Linked DNA regions of Sphaerotilus microaerophilus. The protein of the gene in region 1 interacts with the protein of each later gene in a pairwise test. Links are inferred from orthologs where the notes say so. Each region holds a gene or a part of one and is shown on either strand. Other genes may lie near its edges.

Region 1 (4,258 bases):
CACCATGACCACCTGGTCTGCGTGGACTGCGGCCACGTGGAAGAGTTCTTCGACGCCCAGATCGAGACCCGCCAGCGCACGGTCGCGCAGGAGCGCGGCTTTCTGCTGGAGGAGCATTCGCTCGCACTGTACGCACGCTGCACCAACGAGGGTTGCGCCCGGCGACCGAAGAAGGCTCGCCACCAGTCCTGAGCGCTGGGCATTGAGCCGCAGGCCCGCGCACACGCTCGTGCGCATCGTCCGGTAGCGTCAGGCAGCGCCCGAGTCGCCGCGCTCCATCATCTCGCGGTGGCGCTGGATGAATTCCTTGTAGGTGTCGATGCCACGCAGTTGCAGCACGGTGTTGCGCACCGCAGCCTCCACCAGAACGGCCAGGTTGCGGCCGGCATCCACGGCGATCACCACCTTGCGCACCGGCATGCCTAGCACGTCCTCGTACAGGGGCTCGTAGGGCAGGCGCTCGAAGTCGCGGTCCAGCGTCTCCTTGCGCACGAGGTGGACGATGAGTTTGAGGCGCATCTTGCGGCGCACCGCCGTCTCGCCAAAGATGGCCTTGATGTCCAGCAGGCCGATGCCACGCACCTCCAGCAGGTTGCGCAGCAGTTCCGGGCAGCGCCCCTCGATGGCGGACTGGGAGACCCGGTAGAGGTCCACCACGTCATCGGCCACCAGGCCATGGCCGCGAGAGATCAGCTCCAGGCCGAGTTCACTCTTGCCCAGGCCCGACTCACCCGTCAGCAGAACACCCAGGCCGAGGATGTCCATGAACACCCCGTGGCGCGACGTGCGCTCGGCAAAGTGCTGGCCCAGGTAGCCGCGCAGCACGTCGATCACATGGCCGGCCGAGTCCTGCGTGCAGAACAGAGGCAGCTCGGCGCGCTCGCACATCGCCACCAGCCGGTCCGGCGGCGTGCAGCCGTCGGCCACCACCAGCACCGGTGGCTCCAGCGTCACGATGCGCGAGATGCGCCGCTCCTGGACCTCGGCATCGCCTGACGCCAGGTAGCCAACTTCACGCCGGCCGACGATCTGCACCCGGTAGGGGTGGATGTAGTTCAGGTAGCCGACCAGATCGGCGGCCGACTGGGCATCGCGGACCGCCACCTCGTCGAAACGCCGCTCGGGATGGGCGTGACCAGCGATCCACTCCCACTTCAGCGCCTGCCGGTGGGCATCGAACAGCGCTTCGGCGCTGATGACGGTGGGTTTCAACGCGCGCTCGGCAAGTGGGAGGGGACTGGCAGGATGGGCCGCTGTGGCCGGCTCAGGCCACCGACTTCAACGGTTCCCAGCGGGAGATCAATTCGTGCACCCGGGCCGGATCGGCCTCGACCTTGATCTGCTCGCGCAGCTCGCGGTCGGACAGCAACTCGGCGATCTCGGAGAGGATCTCCAGGTGGCGCTGCGTGGCCGCCTCGGGCACGAGCAGGAAGATCAGCAGCGTGACGGGTTCGTCGTCGGGCGCCTCGAAGGGGATCGGCTGCTGCACGCGGATGACCGCGGCGAGCGGATTCTTCAGACCCTTGATGCGGCCATGGGGGATCGCCACGCCGTGCCCCAGCCCGGTGGAGCCCAGTCGTTCGCGGGCGAACAGGTTGTCCGTCACCGTCGCCCGTGCGATCGAGTGACCGTTCTCGAACAGCAGGCCCGCCTGCTCGAACGCACGCTTCTTGCTGGAGGCCTCCACATTGACCAGCACGTTGCTGGCCGGAAGGATGGCGGCGAGGCGGTTCATCGTAAGAGGACGTCTGGGTGAATCATCGACGGGCCACAGGGCCGGCGTTCGACGGGATGCGAATTATAGGAATCGCCCCGATCGGTGCGCGGACCTCAAGGCCCCTGCAGGTCCAGGGTTCCGCGCAGGGTTGCCTGAGGACAACAGATCCAACACAAAACTTGCAGTTTGACACCCGAAATGAGAAAACGGCCTCGCAAGGAGGCCGTCGTACCGTCTGATTCAGCCCGGGCGCGTGATGCGTATCACGATGCCTCGCCGACCATCGCGCTGCGCTTGGGCGATTCGTGGTGGTGGTCCTGCAAGCGGTCCTTGTGGCGCACCACCTGACGGTCCAGCTTGTCCATCAGTTGATCGATCGCGGCGTACAGATCCTCGTGCGCACTTTCAACGAAGATGTCCTTGCCCTTGGCATGCAAGGTCACTTCAGCCCGCTGGCGACGTTCCTTCTCCTTCTGCTTTTCCACGGTGAGCAGCACGGTGACATCCACCACCTGATCAAAGTGACGCGTCACTCGATCCAGCTTCGTGAGCACGTACTCGCGCAGCGCAGGGGTGACTTCCAGGTGATGACCGCTGATCGTCAGGTTCATGAGACCTCCTTTCGGATAGAGGTGGGTGGGAGGAAACCTAGTATGTCCGACCCGGCCGGCTGTCTGTACCGACCGTCGATTCCAGTGTGACGGCTGCCGCGATCTCTGGCAAGCGCACGGGTCGTGACCCTGAAGCAACCGTGTGGTAATGGGTCGCGATCTCGCTTTTTGGGGGTACCCTACGGGTTTGTAGGGATGTCGTCCAGCCTCGCGGGCAGGCGCCGCGGCGACCGGGCGCTGATCCGGACAGGCTGCGACGCAGTGCGATAATTACAGCTTCTTTCCAGCTCATGGAGTTCCTGTTGGACAGCTGTCACCCTTGGTGACCGTCCCTCCCGGCCCCTGCCCTGCGGTGGTTGCGTGGAGTGAGACGGTTTGCCCGCCACCGCCCCCTCCCACCGGATTGCCGTGATGTTCCGCCTGCTGCTGCCAGGTGCACGGCGCAGGACTGCCGATGCTCAATGTATTCACCCTGGCCAATGGTCGCCTGATCCAGGAAGAGATCGACGACCCCGACGCGCTGGCACATGTGTCGCCGGTCTGGGTGGACATGGAGGCGCCGACACCGGCTGAAAAGGGCTGGGTGCAGGCCCGCTTCGGGCTGATCATCCCCGACAACATCGTCGACGACGACCTGGAAGAGTCCGCCCGCTTCTACGAGGAAGACAACGGCGAACTGCACATCCGCTCCGACTTCCTGATCGACGACGGCGAGACACCGCGCAACGTGCGCGTGGCCTTCATCCTGCACCACAAGGTGCTGTTCTCGGTACATGCCGAGGACCTGCCGGTGTTCCGGCTGCTGCGCCTGCGCGCGCGCCGCATACCGGCGCTGATCGAGGACGCCAAGGACGTGCTGCTCAAGCTCTACGATGCCGACGCGGAGTACTCCGCCGACGCACTGGAGAGCATCTACGACGAGCTGGAGAAGGTCAGCGCCCGCGTGCTCAAGCAGGACTTCGACGACCACGCAGCGGGCATCGCGCTGGCGTCGATCGCGCGGGAGGAAGACCTGAACGGGCGCATCCGCCGCAATGTGATGGACACGCGCCGCGCGGTGAGCTTCATGATGCGCGCGCGCATGCTCAACGCGGAACAGTTCGAGGAAGCGCGCCAGATCCTGCGCGACATCGACTCGCTGGACTCGCACACCGCCTTCGTGTTCGACAAGATCAACTTCCTGATGGACGCCACGGTCGGCTTCATCAACATCAACCAGAACAAGATCATCAAGATCTTCTCGGTGGCCAGCGTCGCGCTGCTGCCACCGACGCTGATCGCCAGCATCTACGGCATGAACTTCCGCCACATGCCCGAGCTGGACCAGGTCTGGGGCTACCCGCTGGCACTGGGCCTGATGCTGGCCTCGGTCGCTGCCCCGCTGATTTATTTCCGCCGCAAGGGCTGGATGCGTTGAAGCGCGCCGCTGGGCAAACAGCGGTGGCTTCCCCGGGCAATTTGCACGACAAACGCCAGAAGGGGCTGCCTACACTCGATCAGGCTTGGTGGCCATTGGCCGACACACCAGGTACCCGCGCCTCCGCGCCTCGTCGAGCCCACCCCATGCCCCTGCGCCGCACCGCCCTGCCGAACTTCGCCGCTGCCCTGTGTCTGGGGGCGTTCGCCTCGGTGGCGCAGGCGCAGTTCACCGCCCCACCCCAGCCCCTGCCGGCCCCGCAGCTGGAGGCTTCGGAGGCCGAGTCGCCCAAGGCCTACCGGCAGGACGCGGCCCGACACCTCTACCTGACCTACCCGATGCAGGTGATGCGCGGCAAGCTGCCGCCGCTGCTCTATGCGGTCACGGTGGTGGAAACCACCCTCGACGCCCAGGGCAAGGTGCTGCAGGTGGAGTTCACCCGCGAGCCGGCCGTGGCCAAGGAGGTCATGCCCTGGATCAGGCAGATGATCCAGCGAGCGGGCCCCTACCCCG
Region 2 (5,488 bases), 870 kb from region 1 along the record:
CTCACCGAGCCGCACGTCGGCTCCGAGGCCAGCGGGCTCAAGACCACCGCCGTACGGGTCAATGATGGCGATGGCGACGACTACGTGCTCAACGGCGTCAAGCAGTTCATCACCAGCGGCAAGCACGGCGACGTGGCGATCGTCATGGCCGTCACGGACAAAGCCGCCGGCAAGAAAGGCATCAGCGCCTTCCTGGTGCCGACGAAAACGCCCGGCTACGTCGTCGCCCGCCTCGAAGACAAGATGGGCCAGCACAGCTCGGACACCGCGCAGATCCTCTTCGAGGACTGCCGCATCCCGGCGCGTTACCGCATCGGCGACGAAGGCCAGGGCCTGAAGATCGCGCTGTCTGGCCTGGAAGGCGGGCGCATCGGCATCGCCAGCCAGGCCATCGGCATGGCGCGCGCGGCCTTCGAGGCGGCGCTGGAGTACAGCAAGGACCGCATCGCCTTCGGCCAGCCCATCTTCAACCACCAGGCCGTGCAGTTCCGCCTGGCCGAAGCCGCGATGCAGATCGAAGCCGCCCGCCAGCTCACCTGGCACGCCGCCACCCTGAAGGACGCCGGCCTGCCCTGCCTGAAGGAAGCGGCCATGGCCAAGCTCTTCGCCACCGAGATGGCCGAAAAAGTCTGCTCGATCGCCATCCAGACCTTCGGCGGCTACGGCTACGTCAGCGACTTCCCGGTCGAGCGTATCTACCGCGACGTGCGGGTCTGCCAGATCTACGAGGGGACGAGTGACGTGCAGAAGATCCTGATCGGGCGGGCGCTGGGGTAAGCAGCGCCCGGCGCAACGTCGGGAATCAGCCACCCAACCCCCGACGGGCCGAGCCGGGGACTCCCCCCTTTCTCGACGCCAGCCAGATGCTCGGCAGGATCAGCGCTGCACCCGCCAGGTGGTACCACTGCGGCACCTCGCCGAGCAGCCACCAGGCGTTGAGGGAGCCGTAGAGCGGGCCGAGGTAGAGCAGCAGCGAGGAGCGGGTGGCGCCGAGTTCGCGGATCAGGAAGGCGTAGGCGACGTAGGAGAGCAGGCCGGGCAGGATGGCGGCGGCCACGATGAGCGTCAGCGCGTGGGCGGTGAGCGGGAGCGGCGGGACCAGCCAGACCTCCAGCAGCGTGAAGGGCAGCAGCACCACCACGCCGCCGATCATGATGCAGGCCAGCCGGGGCTGGGCGGGCAGCGCGCTGCGCCAGTGCTGCTGCAGCACCGAGTAGGCCACCCAGGAGAGCATGCACAGCAGGATCCAGCCGTCGCCGGGGGTGAAGCGCACCGCCAGCAGGTTGTGCCAGTCGCCCTTGAGCACGACGAAGATGACGCCCAGCAGCGCCAGCCCCATGCCCAGGCGCTGCCCGCGGCTGGCGTGCTCGTGCATCAGGTGCCGGCTGGCGATGGCGATGCCCACCGGTGCGGCGGCGTAGATCAGGCCGATGTTGGTGGCGGTGGTGCTCTGCCCGCCCAGGTAGACGATGGCGCCGCAGATCCACATGCCGGTGGCGCCCAACACCAGGCTCTGGCGCCACTCGGCACGCACCTGCGCGCGCCGCGCCCACAGCTCGCGGCCCACCCAGGGCATCAGCAGCAGCAGGGCCAGGCTCCAGCGGCCCAGCGCCAGCACGTGGGGCAGCACCACGCCCTTGGCGGCACGGGCGATGACGTAGTTGGACGACCAGATGACCGGGGTGACCCAGAGCAGCAGGAGGGCGAGGCGGTGGCGCTGGGTGGGGGTCACTGAGGAGGCGGGTGGTGGCCGTCGGCAGGCCAAACCCTGGAGCCTATCGAAAACCCGCAGTCTGCGCAGCGCTCCCGGGTCTCGGTGTTGCGCCGGGGCTCAGGTGGCGGCGCGCCCGCCTGCCCCTCCAGCCCGCGACGGGGTGAGCGGTTGACGGCTCGCCGCGCTCAGTGCGCCAGCGGCGCGGCCGCCGTCACTTCTTCGCGCAGCGTTTCCAGCTCGCCGATGAGGCGGTCGGCGTCGGCCAGAAAGCTGTCCCGGTCGGGATGAGGGTGGCCCATGAGCAACACCGAGGAGTGCTCGACCAGCGTCGGATCCCCCGCCATCTTGGCCCAACGCCGCACCTCGTAGTACGACACGAGCGCCAGGCGGCCCAGGTCACCACTGCGGCGGGCATACCAGAGGTCCGCCAGCAGATCGTCGAGGCCGAGCTTGAGCTTGGGGGTCAGCGCATTCATGGTGCAACGCAGCATTCCCGCCTCTGCTGACTCGTGGCTGACTGATCCGTCGGCCAAGGGGGTGCCGCCGATGCCCGGGCGGCGTTGCGGTGCAGCATCGCTGCCTGCCCGATCGACCGGATTGCTGGCCAGCGCCAGGGGCGGATTCGATAATGAATCCATGAAAATCGTCATCCTGGGTGCTGGGCGCGTTGGGGAAAGCGTGGCGGAGAGTCTGGTGTCGGAGCACAACGACATCACGGTGGTCGATACCGATCCGCAGCGCCTCGGGGCGCTCCAGGACCGGCTGGACCTGCGCGGGGTGATTGGCAACGGCATCCAGCCCTCGGTGCTGCGCGAGGCGGGCATCGACGATGCGGACATGCTGATCGCCTGCGCCCCGGCCGACGAGACCAACCTGGTGGCCTGCAAGGTGGCGCACGACGTGTTCAACGTGCCGACCACGATCGCACGCATCCGCTCGCCGGAGTTCGAGCAGGACTCGGCGCTGCTGAACAAGGACAGCGGCTTCGCGGTGGACCAGCTGATCTGCCCCGAGCAGTCGGTCACGGCCTATGTGCGCAAGCTCATCGAGTACCCCGAGGCGCTGCAGGTGCTGGAGTTTGCCGACGGGCTGGTCAGCATGGTGGCGGTGCGCGCCGTGCAGGGCGGGCCGCTGGTCGCGCATGCGCTGGCGGAGATCCCCAAGCTGGTCCCGCACGCCGAGATGCGCATCGTGGCGATCTACCGGCAGGACGCGGCGCTGAACGAGCTCAGCGGCAACACCCGCATCGAGGCTGGCGACGAGGTCTTCGTGCTGGCCGCCACCGAGCACATCCGTGCGGTGCTCAGCGGCCTGCGCCGGATGGACCGGCCGGTCAAGCGGGTGATGATCGCCGGCGGCGGCAAGGTGGCGCTGCGCCTGGCCCGCCAGACCCACGCCAGCTACCAGCTCAAGATGATCGAGCAGAACCCGGCGCGCTGCCAGTACCTGGCCACCCAGCTGCCCAACGACGTGCTGGTCCTGCAGGGCGACGCCACCGACGAGGACCTGCTGGGCGACGAGAACGTGCAGGACATGGACCTCTTCGCAGCCCTCACGGACGACGAGGAGGACAACATCATGGCCTGCCTGCTGGCCAAGCGCATGGGCGCGCGCCGCGTGCTGGCGCTGATCAACCGGCAGGCCTACGCCGACCTGGTGCAGGGCACCCAGATCGACATCGCCATCTCGCCCTCGCAGGCGGTGATCGGCGAGTTGCTGGCCTACGTGCGCAAGGGCGACGTGGAGGCGGTGCACAGCCTGCGCCGCGGGGCCGCCGAGGTGCTGGAGCTGATCGTGCGCGGCGACCGCAAGACCTGCAAGGTGGTGGGGCGGCGCATCGAGGAGATCGGCCTGCCCAACGGCGCCAAGATCGGCGCGATCGTGCGCAGCGTGGACGACAACGCCGGGCACCGGCGCGTCATCGTGCCCCACCACGACACGGTGGTGGAGACGCAGGACCATGTGATCGTCTTCGTGCCCAACAAGTCGATGGTGCGCCAGGTGGAGAAGCTCTTCCAGGTCAGCGCGACCTTCCTGTTCTGAGCCCGGGGAGGGCACACCATGGGCTTGCTTCCCGTCATCGCGATGATCGGCCGCATGGTCGCGCTGTTCGCGCTGCTGATGCTGGTGCCGCTGGGCTTCGCGTGGTTCGACCACGACCGGGGCGAGGACGCCTTCATCACCGCCACGCTGATCACCTTCGGCTGCGGCCTGGTGATGAGCCTGGCGACGCGGCGCTTCCGCCGCGAGCTGCAGCCGCGTGACGGCTTCCTGCTGGTGACGCTGACCTGGCTGATCCTGCCGGCCTTCGCCACGCTGCCGCTGCTGCTGGCGATGCCCGACCTGAGCTTCACCGACGCCTACTTCGAGACCATGAGCGGCCTCACCACCACCGGCGCCACGGTGCTCACGGGGCTGGAGAAGCTGCCGCTGTCGGTCAATGTCTGGCGCTGCTTCCTGGTGCTGGTGGGCGGCATGGGCATCATCGTGCTGGTGGTGGCCATCCTGCCGCTGATGGGCGTGGGCGCCACGCAGCTGTTCAAGTCGGAAACCGCTGGCCCGATGAAGGACCAGAAGCTCACCCCGCGCATAGCCGAGACCGCGCGCGGCCTGTGGGCGGTGTACTTCACCGTGGCCACCGCCTGCTTCCTGTCCTTCCACTGGGCCGGCATGGGCTGGGCGGACGCCTTCATGCACATGTGCAGCACGATGGGGCTGGGCGGCTTCGCGGCCTACGACGCCAGCTTCGGTGCCTTCAACTCGCCGCTGATCGAGGCGGTGGCGGTGTTCTTCATGCTGCTGGCGGGCGTGAACTTCTCGCTGTACTTCCTGGTGTGGAAGAAGCGCTCGCTGCTCGTGCTCTGGCGGGACCTGGAGGCGCGGGTGTACTTCCCGCTGATGATCGGCTCGGTGCTGCTGATCGCGGCCTTCCTGAGCTGGCACGGCGTGTACCCGACCTTCTGGGAATCACTGCGGCACGCGGCGTTCAACGTGGTCTCGATTGCCACCACCACCGGATTTGCGACGGTGGACTATGCACAGTGGCCGATCTTTGCGCCGGTGACGATGCTGTTCCTGTGCAGCTTCGCGACCTGCGCGGGCTCGACCGGCGGGGGCATCAAGCTGATCCGCTCGCTGCTGCTGCACAAGCAGGCGCAGCGCGAGCTGACCCGCATCGTGCACCCGCGCGCGGTGGTGCCGGTCACCCTGGGCGGCGCGGTGGTGCCCAACCAGGTGCTGGCCTCGGTGCAGGCCTTCATGCTGATCTACGGCAGCGTCATGGTGGTCGTCACGATGCTGCTGCTGTTCTCCGGGCTGGACCTGATCACCGCGTCCACCGCGGCGATTGCCTGCATCAACAACACCGGCCCCGGGCTGGGCCAGGTCGGACCGGCCAACAACTTCCAGGGCCTCACCGACTTCCAGACCTGGGTCTGCACCTTCGCGATGCTGCTCGGCCGGCTGGAGCTGCTGTCGGTGCTGGTGCTGTTCACGCCGACGTTCTGGCGGCGCTGAAGGGGGGGCTGTCCGGGCCCGCGACGCCTGCGCGCGACCTGCGCTGGTTGTTTCATCTGGTCACCATTGGGCCGGCCTGGCCTGGGCGCGGCGTGGGCCGGCAGGGGCAAGATGACTGCCCCGGTGGACGGGGAGGAGGGGACCCGGTCGGGCCACCCTGGCTGGCAGCGGCCCTCCTGACCGGCCCACCACGGGTTCCTGCCGAGGAGAACCGCGATGCGTGCCCGCACACCCGTCCCCGCCCCAGATCCGACCCCG

What was found. The genes of interacting proteins can lie anywhere in the genome.
Region 2: the proteins of NGK70_RS05765 (region 1) and trkA interact in binary tests that used the Escherichia coli proteins (3 or more experiments, as listed by UniProt). The link is inferred for Sphaerotilus microaerophilus from one-to-one orthologs.

What each region holds. Positions count from the first base shown.
Region 1 is NZ_AP025730.1:1,305,798-1,310,055, reverse strand. Bases 1-2,942 are described here. They hold NGK70_RS05765 (PTS sugar transporter subunit IIA), read right to left. Parts: upstream 1,736-2,942; coding sequence 1,265-1,735; downstream 1-1,264. Other genes in these bases: corA (magnesium/cobalt transporter CorA), read left to right, coding at 2,783-2,942; hpf (ribosome hibernation-promoting factor, HPF/YfiA family), read right to left, coding at 1,981-2,328; hprK (HPr(Ser) kinase/phosphatase), read right to left, coding at 250-1,212; fur (ferric iron uptake transcriptional regulator), read left to right, coding at 1-192. Also shown: more of corA, read left to right, coding at 2,943-3,745; NGK70_RS05750 (hypothetical protein), read left to right, coding at 3,892-4,258. UniProt on the Escherichia coli protein: Seems to have a role in regulating nitrogen assimilation.
Region 2 is NZ_AP025730.1:433,956-439,443, forward strand. What follows is about bases 1,621-4,553. They hold trkA (Trk system potassium transporter TrkA), read left to right. Parts: upstream 1,621-2,350; coding sequence 2,351-3,757; downstream 3,758-4,553. Other genes in these bases: NGK70_RS01985 (DMT family transporter), read right to left, coding at 1,621-1,732; NGK70_RS01990 (hypothetical protein), read right to left, coding at 1,900-2,364; NGK70_RS02000 (TrkH family potassium uptake protein), read left to right, coding at 3,776-4,553. Outside these bases: NGK70_RS01980 (acyl-CoA dehydrogenase family protein), read left to right, coding at 1-777; more of NGK70_RS01985, read right to left, coding at 803-1,620; more of NGK70_RS02000, read left to right, coding at 4,554-5,230; NGK70_RS02005 (DUF7379 domain-containing protein), read left to right, coding at 5,447-5,488. UniProt on the Escherichia coli protein: Part of the constitutive potassium transport systems TrkG and TrkH. May regulate the transport activity of TrkG and TrkH systems. Binds to NAD(+) and NADH.